Regions from separate parts of the Desulforamulus ruminis DSM 2154 genome, predicted to be linked through region 1. Evidence: predicted binding sites of a transcription regulator. Region 1 holds the regulator's gene; the other holds the start of a gene.

Region 1 (5,225 bases):
TTCCAATGACACCATGATTCTTTCCATGACATTCTCCAACTCCCTGATGTTGCCGGGCCAGTTATAGGAACGCAAGGCATTTAGACTTTCTTTAGTTAACCCGGTTACTTTTTTGCCCAGCTTGCGATTTAATTTGGTAATCAGGTAATTGGTCAATTCCACCAGGTCGCTGGTTCTTTCCCGGAGGGGGGGCAAGACAATTTCCACCACATTTAACCGGTAGTACAGATCCTCTCTAAATTTCCCCTCCCTGACCAGATGTTTTAAATTTCTGTTAGTAGCGGCAATAATCCTTACATCAATGGGGTTGGTCCTGGTGTCGCCGACCCTTTCAAATTCCCGCTCCTGCAGCACCCGAAGCAGCTTGGCCTGCAGCAAAAGGTTCATATCGCCAATCTCATCCAGAAAGAGTGTTCCTGAGTGGGCCAGTTCAAATTTACCAATTTTATCCTTCATGGCTCCGGTAAAGGCGCCGCGAACGTAACCAAACAATTCGCTTTCCAACAAAGCATCGGGTATGGCCGCACAATTTATGGCGATAAAGGGCTTTTCCCTCCGGGGGCTGGCGTGATGAATGGCATGGGCAAACAGCTCTTTACCGGTGCCGCTTTCCCCTAACAGCAAAACCGTGCTGCAGCTTTTAGCCGCCATGGTTGCTATTTTAATGCAATCTTTCAGGGCCGGACTGCTGCCAATAACATGGTTAAAAGTGTATTTGCTTTCGGTAACCTGACCAAACTTGGTGGAAAGATCCCGGATAATACTGGTGCTTCGTTTTAACTCATCGGTTAATTTAATAATATCGGTAATATGCTGAAAGATTACCACCGCCCCCAGGGTTTCCTGGTTGACAATGATGGGCACCGCGTTGGAAATAACCTCTGCATTGCTGCCACCGACCTTGGTGCGGTAGCCGCTGACCGGCTTGCCCGTGCGCAAGGCCAGAGCCAAGGCGCCGTCAGGGGAAATATTATAAATATTTTCCTTGGTTCTAACTTCAAAGGGAATGCCGGTAATCCGGCAAAAGGCGGGATTTACATAAATGATATTGCCTTGCGGGTCTGTCACCTCAATGGCTTCCTGAACGGAATCCAATATGGCTGAAATCATGATCAAAGGCAGCAATCCAATCCCTCCCCTTCCTTTTTATATTCGCTTGAAGCAATTAAAACCCTTCCTAAAATTCCAATCCAATTGCGAACAAATGTTTTGCTTAAAGCCCTGATAAATGTTATAATATACCAGAATACATAGGAGTGATTGAAAGGCGTGATAGGAATATGTTAAGCTCCCGTGAAGAAGACGTATTAAAAGTCATCATAGAAAACGTTAAACAAAAAGGATATCCTCCGTCCGTTCGGGAAATTGGAGAAGCCGTCGGGTTGTCCTCCAGTTCTACCGTTCATTCCTATTTAAAACGTTTAGAGCAAAAGGGATACTTGAGAAGAGATCCTACCAAGCCCCGGGCCATTGAGGTTATCGGACTGGATTATGAACGGGAGACACAGTCTTTCAGTAAAACCATAGAAGCGCAGGCGGATAATGAAGAGTTGGTAACGGTGCCGCTGCTGGGCCAGGTGGCTGCCGGGGTGCCGCTGCTGGCAGTGGAAAATTTCGATGATCAACTGACCCTTCCTCGCTCCTTTACGGGCTTTGGTGAATTTTTTATGTTAAAGGTGCGTGGGGATAGTATGATTGAAGCGGGAATTCTGGAAAATGATCTGGTTTTGGTCAGACGGCAGGAAGCGGTAAATAACGGGGATATTGCGGTGGCCTTGCTGGAAGACGAGGCTACGGTGAAGCGCTTTTATAAAGAAGAAAATATCATTCGCTTACAACCGGAAAACAGTTTATTATCGCCCATTTATGCCAAAGAGGTTAAAGTCCTTGGCCGGGTGATCGGTTTAATGAGAAAAATATAAAGGTCCCGTTAAGATATCTCATAAAATGGGCGCACATGACGCCCGTTTTTTGAGATAGGATTAGGACTTCCGCTACCTTTGGCTGTTACAGGCACTCCTCCCTTTAGTTGATCCGGGGAAATACTAGACATAAAAAAGGCCCTCCATTCGCCTAACTGCCATTGGAAGACCTTAAATTAGTTACCTGCCTTTACAATAGGCGGGTAATTAATGTATTTTACCTACCGCCAAATGTGTCTAAGCTAATTTAGACTTTTAGTGCTCACCGCATTCAGCATGATGCCGGTGCTCATGACAAACCGCTCCGGTTGAACGAAGTGTTTCCTGTAGATACTGTTCTGCTGCGGTTCTGGCGTTTCCTGCTGCCCCGGTAATCACTTCAATGCCCTTTTCGTTGAAAATATCTATCGCGCTGCCGCCCATGCCTCCGGATATAATAACCTTTACACCCATATCGTTTAAGAAATTCGGCAGAAAACCGGGTTTGTGTCCGGGATTTGGAACAGATTCGCTTTTTATAATCCGGCCCTTCTCCACCTCAAAAATATAAAAATTTCTGCAATGTCCAAAATGTCCGGTTACCAGTTCTTTTTCGCTTGCCACCGCTATTTTAGTCATCTCTTTCCCTCCATGTTTTCTAATATTTTTTTGCAACAGGACCAAACCCGTTGCTTGTCAAACCATTCGATCAGTTCTTCGGGTCAATAGGAATCTAGCCCGTACTTTACTTTCTGGTTGTGTGAGGCGGCAATTTCCTCATTGCGGCTCTCTTTAGACCACGGATTGGTGTCGTTTTCCAGAGGCGGATTGATAGATAAAGATCTCTAACCAATCCCTTGCCCCTGTATCGACATGTTCATACGCCGTCGACGTCGCTTTCCTTGTAGAGTAGCGCTATTGCCCGATTAAAAACTTCTCTTACAGCGCGCCCCGCCGCGCAGTCAATTTCGACGATGGCCTGCCCATGGTTAACTGCCCTAACCGCTTGCTTGTCAAACGGGATCCTGCCGGTAAAGGGCAATCTCCGTTTCATACAAAATTCCATGATTTTTTCTGAATTTTCTTTATTAGTGTCGTACTTGTTGATACAAACCGCTGTTTTTGTCCCGAAGCCCTCCGCCGTTTTAACAATGCGTTCCATATCGCTAATGCCCGATACGGAAGGCTCCGCCACAATTAAAACCATATCCACTCCGCTCATGGAGGCGATGACGGGGCAGCCGATGCCGGGCGATCCATCGATTATTGCCAGTTCAGCGCCGGGCAAGGCTGCTTTCATCTGCTTTTTTACCTCCGTAACCAACATTCCGGAGGTTCCGCTGCCCATCTTAAGCCGGGCTGTGGAGAACGTCCTGCCGTCACCGGCGTGCAGCATTAATTCGCCCGCAACGGCGGGCACAAGAGAGACAGCATCCGCAGGGCAAACCGCCTGACACACCCCACAGCCCTCACAGGCATATAAATCTATTTTATATGCCGCGCTGCCTGCCAAAATAGCGCCAAACCGGCAGTGCTGTCGGCATCGGCCGCATGAAGTGCAACGGCTTGGATCAATTTCGGCTTTGGACAAGCCGAAATAGTCCGTTTGTTTTGGTTCGGACCCATGTCCCAGGAGCAGATGAAGGTTGGGGGCGTCCACGTCGCAATCGGCATATGCTCTTGCTCCTGAAAGGGTAATGAACGCACCGGCAATAGTTGTTTTTCCGGTGCCGCCCTTACCGCTGAGAATAAGCAGTTGCTTCACGGCGCACCTCCTTGGTCACAGCTTCAAGCAAATAGGAAAATGCAACCCAGTACTTTCCCTCTTCCCAAGCAGCAATCTTCGCATTTGAATTCAATGCGCCAAGCTCTACGTCAAAAGGTATCCTTCCTAAAATTGGAATTCCTTGTTCTTCGCAGAACGTCTCCGATGGATTTTCACCATCTAGGCACTTGTTAAGTATCGCGCCGTAAGGCTTATGAAACAACTTGACCAACTCGTGGACCATACTAAGATTGTGAACGCCAAACAAGGTCGGCTCCGCCACCAATATGCAATAATCCGCGTCTTTGATGCTTTCCATGACAATACAGGCGCTGCCGGGCGGACAATCGATAAATACAGGCAGCTTGTTTTCGGATTTGATCTCAAAAAGCAGCCTTTTGATAATGGGTATACCGGTGGCCTCGCCGGTATTTAATACGCCTGTCCTTACCGCAACCTGGCCCGAGACGCCTTTTTGTATTTTACCAATACTTTTTTCCCGTTCTGTAATTGCTTTTTGCGGGCAGATCAGCATACACCCGCCGCAGGAATGACACACTTCTTCAAAGACGATCACATTATCCCGGACATAAGCCAGCGCGTTGAACTTGCAAAAATCCACACAAGCGCGGCATCCGGAGCAAAGGGTAGGGTCGATTTTGGGGATCGGCACCGTGATTTCCTCTTTTTGAATGTTCTTTGGCTTAAAAAACAGATGCCCGTTGGGTTCCTCCACATCACAGTCAATATACAGCGCCTTCCCGGATGCTGCGGCGAGATTTACCGACACCAGCGTTTTTCCGGTTCCACCTTTGCCGCTCAGGACGGCGATCCTCATGCTACCTGTTTCCATGATGATGAAGCCCTGCATGGATTTCGGAAAGCGGAAGCAACTCACCGTTAATAAAAGCGTTTAGATTGTTCACAGCGGAACCGGAAGCCGTCTTGTACAGTTTAATGCCGGCGGTCCTTATGACCTCGGCTGCATTTTCTCCACAGCGCGGAGTAAGCAATGCGTCTGCTTTGCTGTCCACGATGTTCTGTGCCGCCTTGATCCCCGCGCCGCCCTGACTGGCCGCAGCGCCATTATCAATATAGCGGCTCTCTTTTGTCTCGGTATTGTAAACAAGAAAGTACGGAGAGCGGCCAAAGGATTGACATACGTCGGAGTTCAAATCTTTTTTACTTACGGGTATTGCTATTTTCATGAAATCCCTCCGTTTGCTTAGTATTCAAATAATGGTTGATGGCATTGCGCAAGGCTCTTACGCCTAAGTTTGAACAATGCCTCTTGTTTTCGGGCAAGCCGTCCAAAGCCTCAATAATCTCTTCTTCAGTAATGCCGAGGGCTTCATTCAAGCTTTTTCCCTTTGCCAGTACAGAAGTCATGCTGGATGTTGCAATGGAAGCGCAGCAACCAAATACAAGATAACTGATTTCCTGAATGACGTTGTTTTTTATCTTAAGGTACACCGTCAGCATATCACCGCAGGAGGGATCACCAAAGCTCCCTTCCGCATCTGCATCCGGCATACTGTAAGCGTTTTGGGGGCACATGA
Region 2 (5,225 bases), 1.0 Mb from region 1:
TCGGTCATTGGATTCCATTAAATGCTCTTTCGGTTTTTCTGGTTGTTCTTATGGGGATGGCCCTTTCAACCACTCTTCATATGAATGCGCAAATTACCTCGCAGGTTGGAGTTAGTTCCCTTCTGGTGCTTGCATTTGGTCAGGAAGAAGCATACATAATGGGCCGCATTATTGAAACCATTTTAGGTTCAGCCGTGGCCATCGGAGTAAATGCCATTATTGTTCCACCCAATGAAGTTCCAACAGCAGAAAAACAAATATCGAAACTAAGCTTGGAATTAGCGGCCATGCTCAAAAAGTTGGGCTATTTATATGAAAAAAATGGGGATCCTTCAGAAGCACTGGTGGAAACAAGAAAATTGGCATCAAAAATGGAAGCAGCTTCTCAATCTTTAAAACTGGCCAAAGAAAGTCTAAGATATAGCCCTTTCTACTTTAAGCGGAGAGAGAAACTCAAACATCTTATTTTGGGAATGGTTCGACTTGAACGTATTACCATAGAGGTTCGCGGAATTGCAAGAGCCTTGTGTGACCTGGAAGATACTTTAGAATTCAGGGAAGGAATTGTAAAAATTACTGAAACAACAGCAAAATCTATTGAACGCTTCGGGGAAGCTGTTATTTCCCCGGGTAGAAAAATGGAACAGCGTTTAAAGGATGCCATTAAAAAGGCCCGTATTCAGCAAATGCTCTGTTTATCCGGTCTTAATATAAGCAAATCCATTCACATCGGGAGTATTCTTACAGATTTGCACCGAATTCTTAATGAAGTTACTTTATTCATAGAACAGGATTGTTCATTCCTTGAGAATAAAGGACCGGGGCTTTCGCCCCGGGAGTTTTAACTAGTTTGTTTTAAAGGGGTTCTCTTCTTGATGATCCTGACTTTCTGATGAACCAAGCAATCGCTTCAGTGCCTCGGCATCAAAATACTGTTCACCACAGGACTGGCACTCCCAGTAAGTCACGGGCACATGTCCCGATTTACCACCGGTTGAGTATTCTGCAGTTACCTTCTTTTTATTCATGATGCCTCCACATTTAGGGCAGCCGTCTTTCATTTATCAATCATCCTGTCATTAAATTTTTACAACATCGTATCACATAAACCGGTTTTAAGAAACCAAAACTCCGGAGTTTTCACTAGGGCTCTGGTAGGAGATTTCAGAGAAAAACGCCACTGCTTACTCCTGCCGCCCTACAAACTCCCCGCAGGCCATCGGTTGCTGCCGGCCTTTTTTTATCATTTCTTCCAGGGACTCTTTTCCCAGCAGCAGGATTAAATCAAGAATCTCTATATGCTCCGGCACCCTTTTCGCACCGGAACGATAAGCTTTTATTTCCGTTACACAGATTTTTCGGGCTTCCTGCCGACCCATTACAGTGACGAAAAATTTGCACTTCTGGCAGGAATTACGAAACTTTTCTCCGGCAGCCGGCACCATCATACGGTGTCCACCGTATAGACGATTTGCCCGATAATAATTTTTAACCTTTTCTTCCATAGTATACTCCTTCATGAGTCAGTGATATGGCTCTTTTAATACTTCCTGAACCCCACCGGGAACGGATTTCATCCGTCACCCGGTCAATTTGTTCCTGCTTCTCTCGGTATTCAAAAAGATCCAGTTGCTTTGCCTGCATTTTTATAAGACCGGATAAGCTTAATCCCACCAGCCGCGCACCGACGTTTTCTGTCCAGAATTGCTTCAACAACTGTACGGCACCCTGAAATATTTCAGAGGTGATATGGGTGTACCGAGGCAACCTGCGGGAATGAGTTTCCGTAACAAAGTTAGGGTCTTTAATGGTTAAATGGACGGTTCTGCCGATGCACCCGGCTTTACGGACCCGTTCCCCCACTTCTTCGGCAAGCTCCCAGATGACCACTCTAATGGGATGGTATCCATAGTAATCCCTGGGCAAGGTAATCTGATTGCCCACACTTTTGACGACCTCTAACCCGCTGGGATCCAACGGGCTGTGGTCAATGCCCCAGGCGGAAAAATGGAGAATCTTCCCTATCAGTCCGTATTGTTTCTCTAAAATTTCCACCGGTAGATAAGCAAGATCCTGGATGGTCTGCACACCCCGGGCAAGAAGCCATCGCTCAATGCGGTGACCCACCCCAAAGAGCTTCCGCACCGGCAGTGGCCAGATAACCCTGGGCCAGTCCTGCGGGGTGAGGGAAATAATTTTGTTTGGTTTCTCCAATTCCGCCGCCATTTTTGCCAGCAGTTTGGAGGAGCCGATACCAATGTTTACGCCTACGCCAATCTCACCATGAATACGCTGCTGGATGGACCGGGCTATATCCAGGGGAGAGCCAAACAGGTTTAGACATCCTGTCACATCCATAAAACTTTCATCAATGGAGTAGGGCTCTACCAAATCACTAAATTCTCTTAAAATAACATTAATCCGGGAAGAAAAAGAAGCGTAATCCCGGTGAGATGGAGCAATGAAAACGGCCCGGGGGCATCTGGACCGTGCTTCTGAAATAAGCATGCCAGTTTTCACTCCAAAGGGTTCTTTGGCCTCAATGCTGGCAGCCAGCACAATGCCGGTGCGTTTGGCCGGATTACCCCCAACAATGACCGGCCTGCCCCGGAGAGCCGGGTCCATAGCCTGATGTACCGAGGCGAAAAAGCTGTTTACGTCACATAATAAAATGGTTTTCATCTTTCACCACCGGTTAATAAAGAATTATGGATAGGATTATACCAAACATACGTTCTTAATTAAAGAGGAAATATCCGGTAAATAAAAAAACCCTTACCACTTGGTAAGGGCCAGACTGTCAAAGAACCTCGTTTCAAACGAAAGAAACGGGGTTCTTGATATAAAAGAGAAAGAAGTGAAGAGAAGAGAGAAAAGAAGAGGAAGCTTTAAACTTCCACATGGCCAATTTTTTGAGATTCATGGCAGCAAATTTAAGCCGGACCCAATTGCTCACCTGGTCCAGGCCCCGATAGGGAGTATAGCGCATGGCATATTTCTCTTTGGCATCTGCAAAGACCCGTTCAATGGTCTGACTTCGCAGGGCATAGGTCTCTTTCCCCAGCGGCGAATGCCGGACATCCTCTGCGCGTTCCAGATAATCCTGCCACACATGACGGGTGACTGTCTTTTGGCCGCTTCGGTTCCCGACACACCGTTCCCGGGTAGGACACTTTTCGCATCGGTAGCTTCTGCTCTTGTATTCCCGATAGCCGTAACGGTTGGTGGTGCAATAGCTCAGAGGCTTGTATTCCGGGCAGAGGATCTGATCGTAATATTCATCGTAGACATATTTGTACCATTCATGGTTTCCCTTTTTAGTCACCGGTCGTTTATAGGGTAAGGACGGCACCCGTCCATCATCAAAAATTCTTTTGCAGATCCAGGGCGTTTTGTATCCGGCATCGGCGGTGATCACTTGGATTTGAGGATAACGTTGCGTCACTTTTTCATAGACGGTATCAAAGACCACACTGTCATGGACATTCCCGGCCGTCACTTCCACTTCAAGCACAAAGTTATGCCGGTCGCATACCGTGTGGGCACTGTAGGCAAAACATTGCTTATGCTCTCCTTTGTGGAAAACACCACTTTCCGGATCGGTTGTGGATTGGGTAAGGATCTTTTCTTTGGGGCTGCCGCTGGAATCGTCGTCATCAAAGGGCTTTTTACCATGGGCCTTCCGGTCGGCATTGATCTCTTGTCTCAGTTGCTGTTCATAGACCCGGGCGGCGGTGGGAATGGCCTTTTTTACTTTCTTTTTGAGGTTGGCATTGGCTTTGATATGGGTCGCATCAATAAACACCACTTCCGGCTTTAGGTATCCTGCTCGCTCTGCTTCGTAGAGGATCCAGGTGAAGATTTGTTCCACGGTCTGGGGGGTGTAGCGCTGCTTGAAGTTGTAGCTGATGGTAGCAAAGTGCGGAATGGGTTCATTGAGGGTATAGCCCAGGAACCAGCGGTAGGCGATGTTCATTTCGATGTCTTTTACGGTTTGTCGCAGCGACCGGATCCCGTACAAATGCTGGATCAGAACCATCTTAAACAGCACCACCGGATCTACGCTGGGTCTTCCGTTATCCGGGCAGTAGAGTTCTTCCACCAGATCATAGATTCTTGTAAAATCCACGCTTCCGTCGATCTGCCTCAGCAAATGATCCTTTGGAACCAACAGGTCTGTATTCACGATTTCCATTACGTTGCGTTCTAGTTTCTCTCTTTTAAGCATCTTTCCATCACCCATTCCATTTTATCAAAAAAGGCCGGCCATTGGCCGACCTTTTTTGACAGTCTGACCCTTACCACTTGGTAAGGGCTATATCTACTCAGCTTGATCTTCAGAATAATCAATTCTCTCTAACCCAACCTCGGTCAGGATTTTGTTAACCAGTTCTTCAGACATTTAAAATCCCTCCTTAACAGTATAAAAACAAAAAGACACGAATTTTCGCGCCTTTGCTCTTCATAAAGAATGCTTCATTGCATCTTACATTTTTTCAATTTTAACAATTATAACAACAATCTCTCTAAGTTTCAATTGTCTGCCTCTAAGAATACACAATACTTGTAAAAAACTTCGGTCCCGACGAACCTTTTAATTGGAACCGGCTTCCACACTGAATCTTTCCAGCAATTTGGAGGCGATTGCCGCCAAGGGTTGCTGATATAACATGGACAACGTTACGGGCAGCGCCACTGCAGGTGGAAAGTAGGTTAAGGCCAGAACCAACCCCAGGCTGTTGTTTCGCATGCCGATACTATAAATCATGGAGACCATTCGCTCCCGTTGGTGTCCCCTTAGTATATAAGAACTAAGAAATCCCAGTGAATAGCCGCTGACCGAAACAATAAATATGACCAGCAAAAGTTTAATAATGGAGTGGTTCCAGTTTATCTCCGGGGCAATGGCGCTTGCGTTTATGTAAATTACTAAGATAATGGCGATCTTTGAGGCAAAGCCGCCAATGGATCGGGTATATTTTTCATAGGCACCTTTGGTATAGTCATGAAGAATCATTCCCAAAATACCGGGAACCGTGACCATCCAAAACAGCCCCAGCAGCAGATCCATGGTGTTAATGTGGATCGCCTTCCCCACTACCAAAGCGATGAAGACCGGGAGCAACAGAGGGCTAATCAGGGTGTCCAGGGTAACTGTGGCCATGGTTAAGGGAACGTCCCCGCCTACCATCTGAGACCATAGAATTGAAGTCACACCCACCGGA

The links. The regulator LexA, encoded in region 1, represses DNA repair genes until DNA is damaged. The targets are predictions, from matches to a motif close to CNAACANNTGTTNG.
Region 2: a site for LexA is predicted at 2,725-2,738, ahead of DESRU_RS04880 (DNA polymerase IV). Genes of this name have one in related genera too.

Annotation. Positions count from the first base shown of each region.
Region 1 is NC_015589.1:2,010,477-2,015,701, reverse strand. Features, by position in the region: gene DESRU_RS10155 (sigma-54 interaction domain-containing protein) at 1-1,125, opposite strand, end outside; gene lexA (transcriptional repressor LexA) at 1,281-1,922, shown strand; gene DESRU_RS10145 (NifB/NifX family molybdenum-iron cluster-binding protein) at 2,178-2,540, opposite strand; gene DESRU_RS10140 (ATP-binding protein) at 2,779-3,666, opposite strand; gene DESRU_RS10135 (nucleotide-binding protein) at 3,638-4,504, opposite strand; gene DESRU_RS10130 (NifB/NifX family molybdenum-iron cluster-binding protein) at 4,506-4,874, opposite strand; gene DESRU_RS10125 (iron-sulfur cluster assembly scaffold protein) at 4,849-5,225, opposite strand, start outside.
Region 2 is NC_015589.1:986,306-991,530, reverse strand. Features, by position in the region: gene DESRU_RS19765 (FUSC family protein) at 1-845, shown strand, start outside; gene DESRU_RS04890 (YgiT-type zinc finger protein) at 846-1,061, opposite strand; gene DESRU_RS04885 (hypothetical protein) at 1,185-1,505, opposite strand; gene DESRU_RS04880 (DNA polymerase IV) at 1,489-2,682, opposite strand; gene DESRU_RS04875 (IS1182 family transposase) at 2,816-4,228, opposite strand; gene DESRU_RS04870 (bile acid:sodium symporter family protein) at 4,595-5,225, opposite strand, start outside.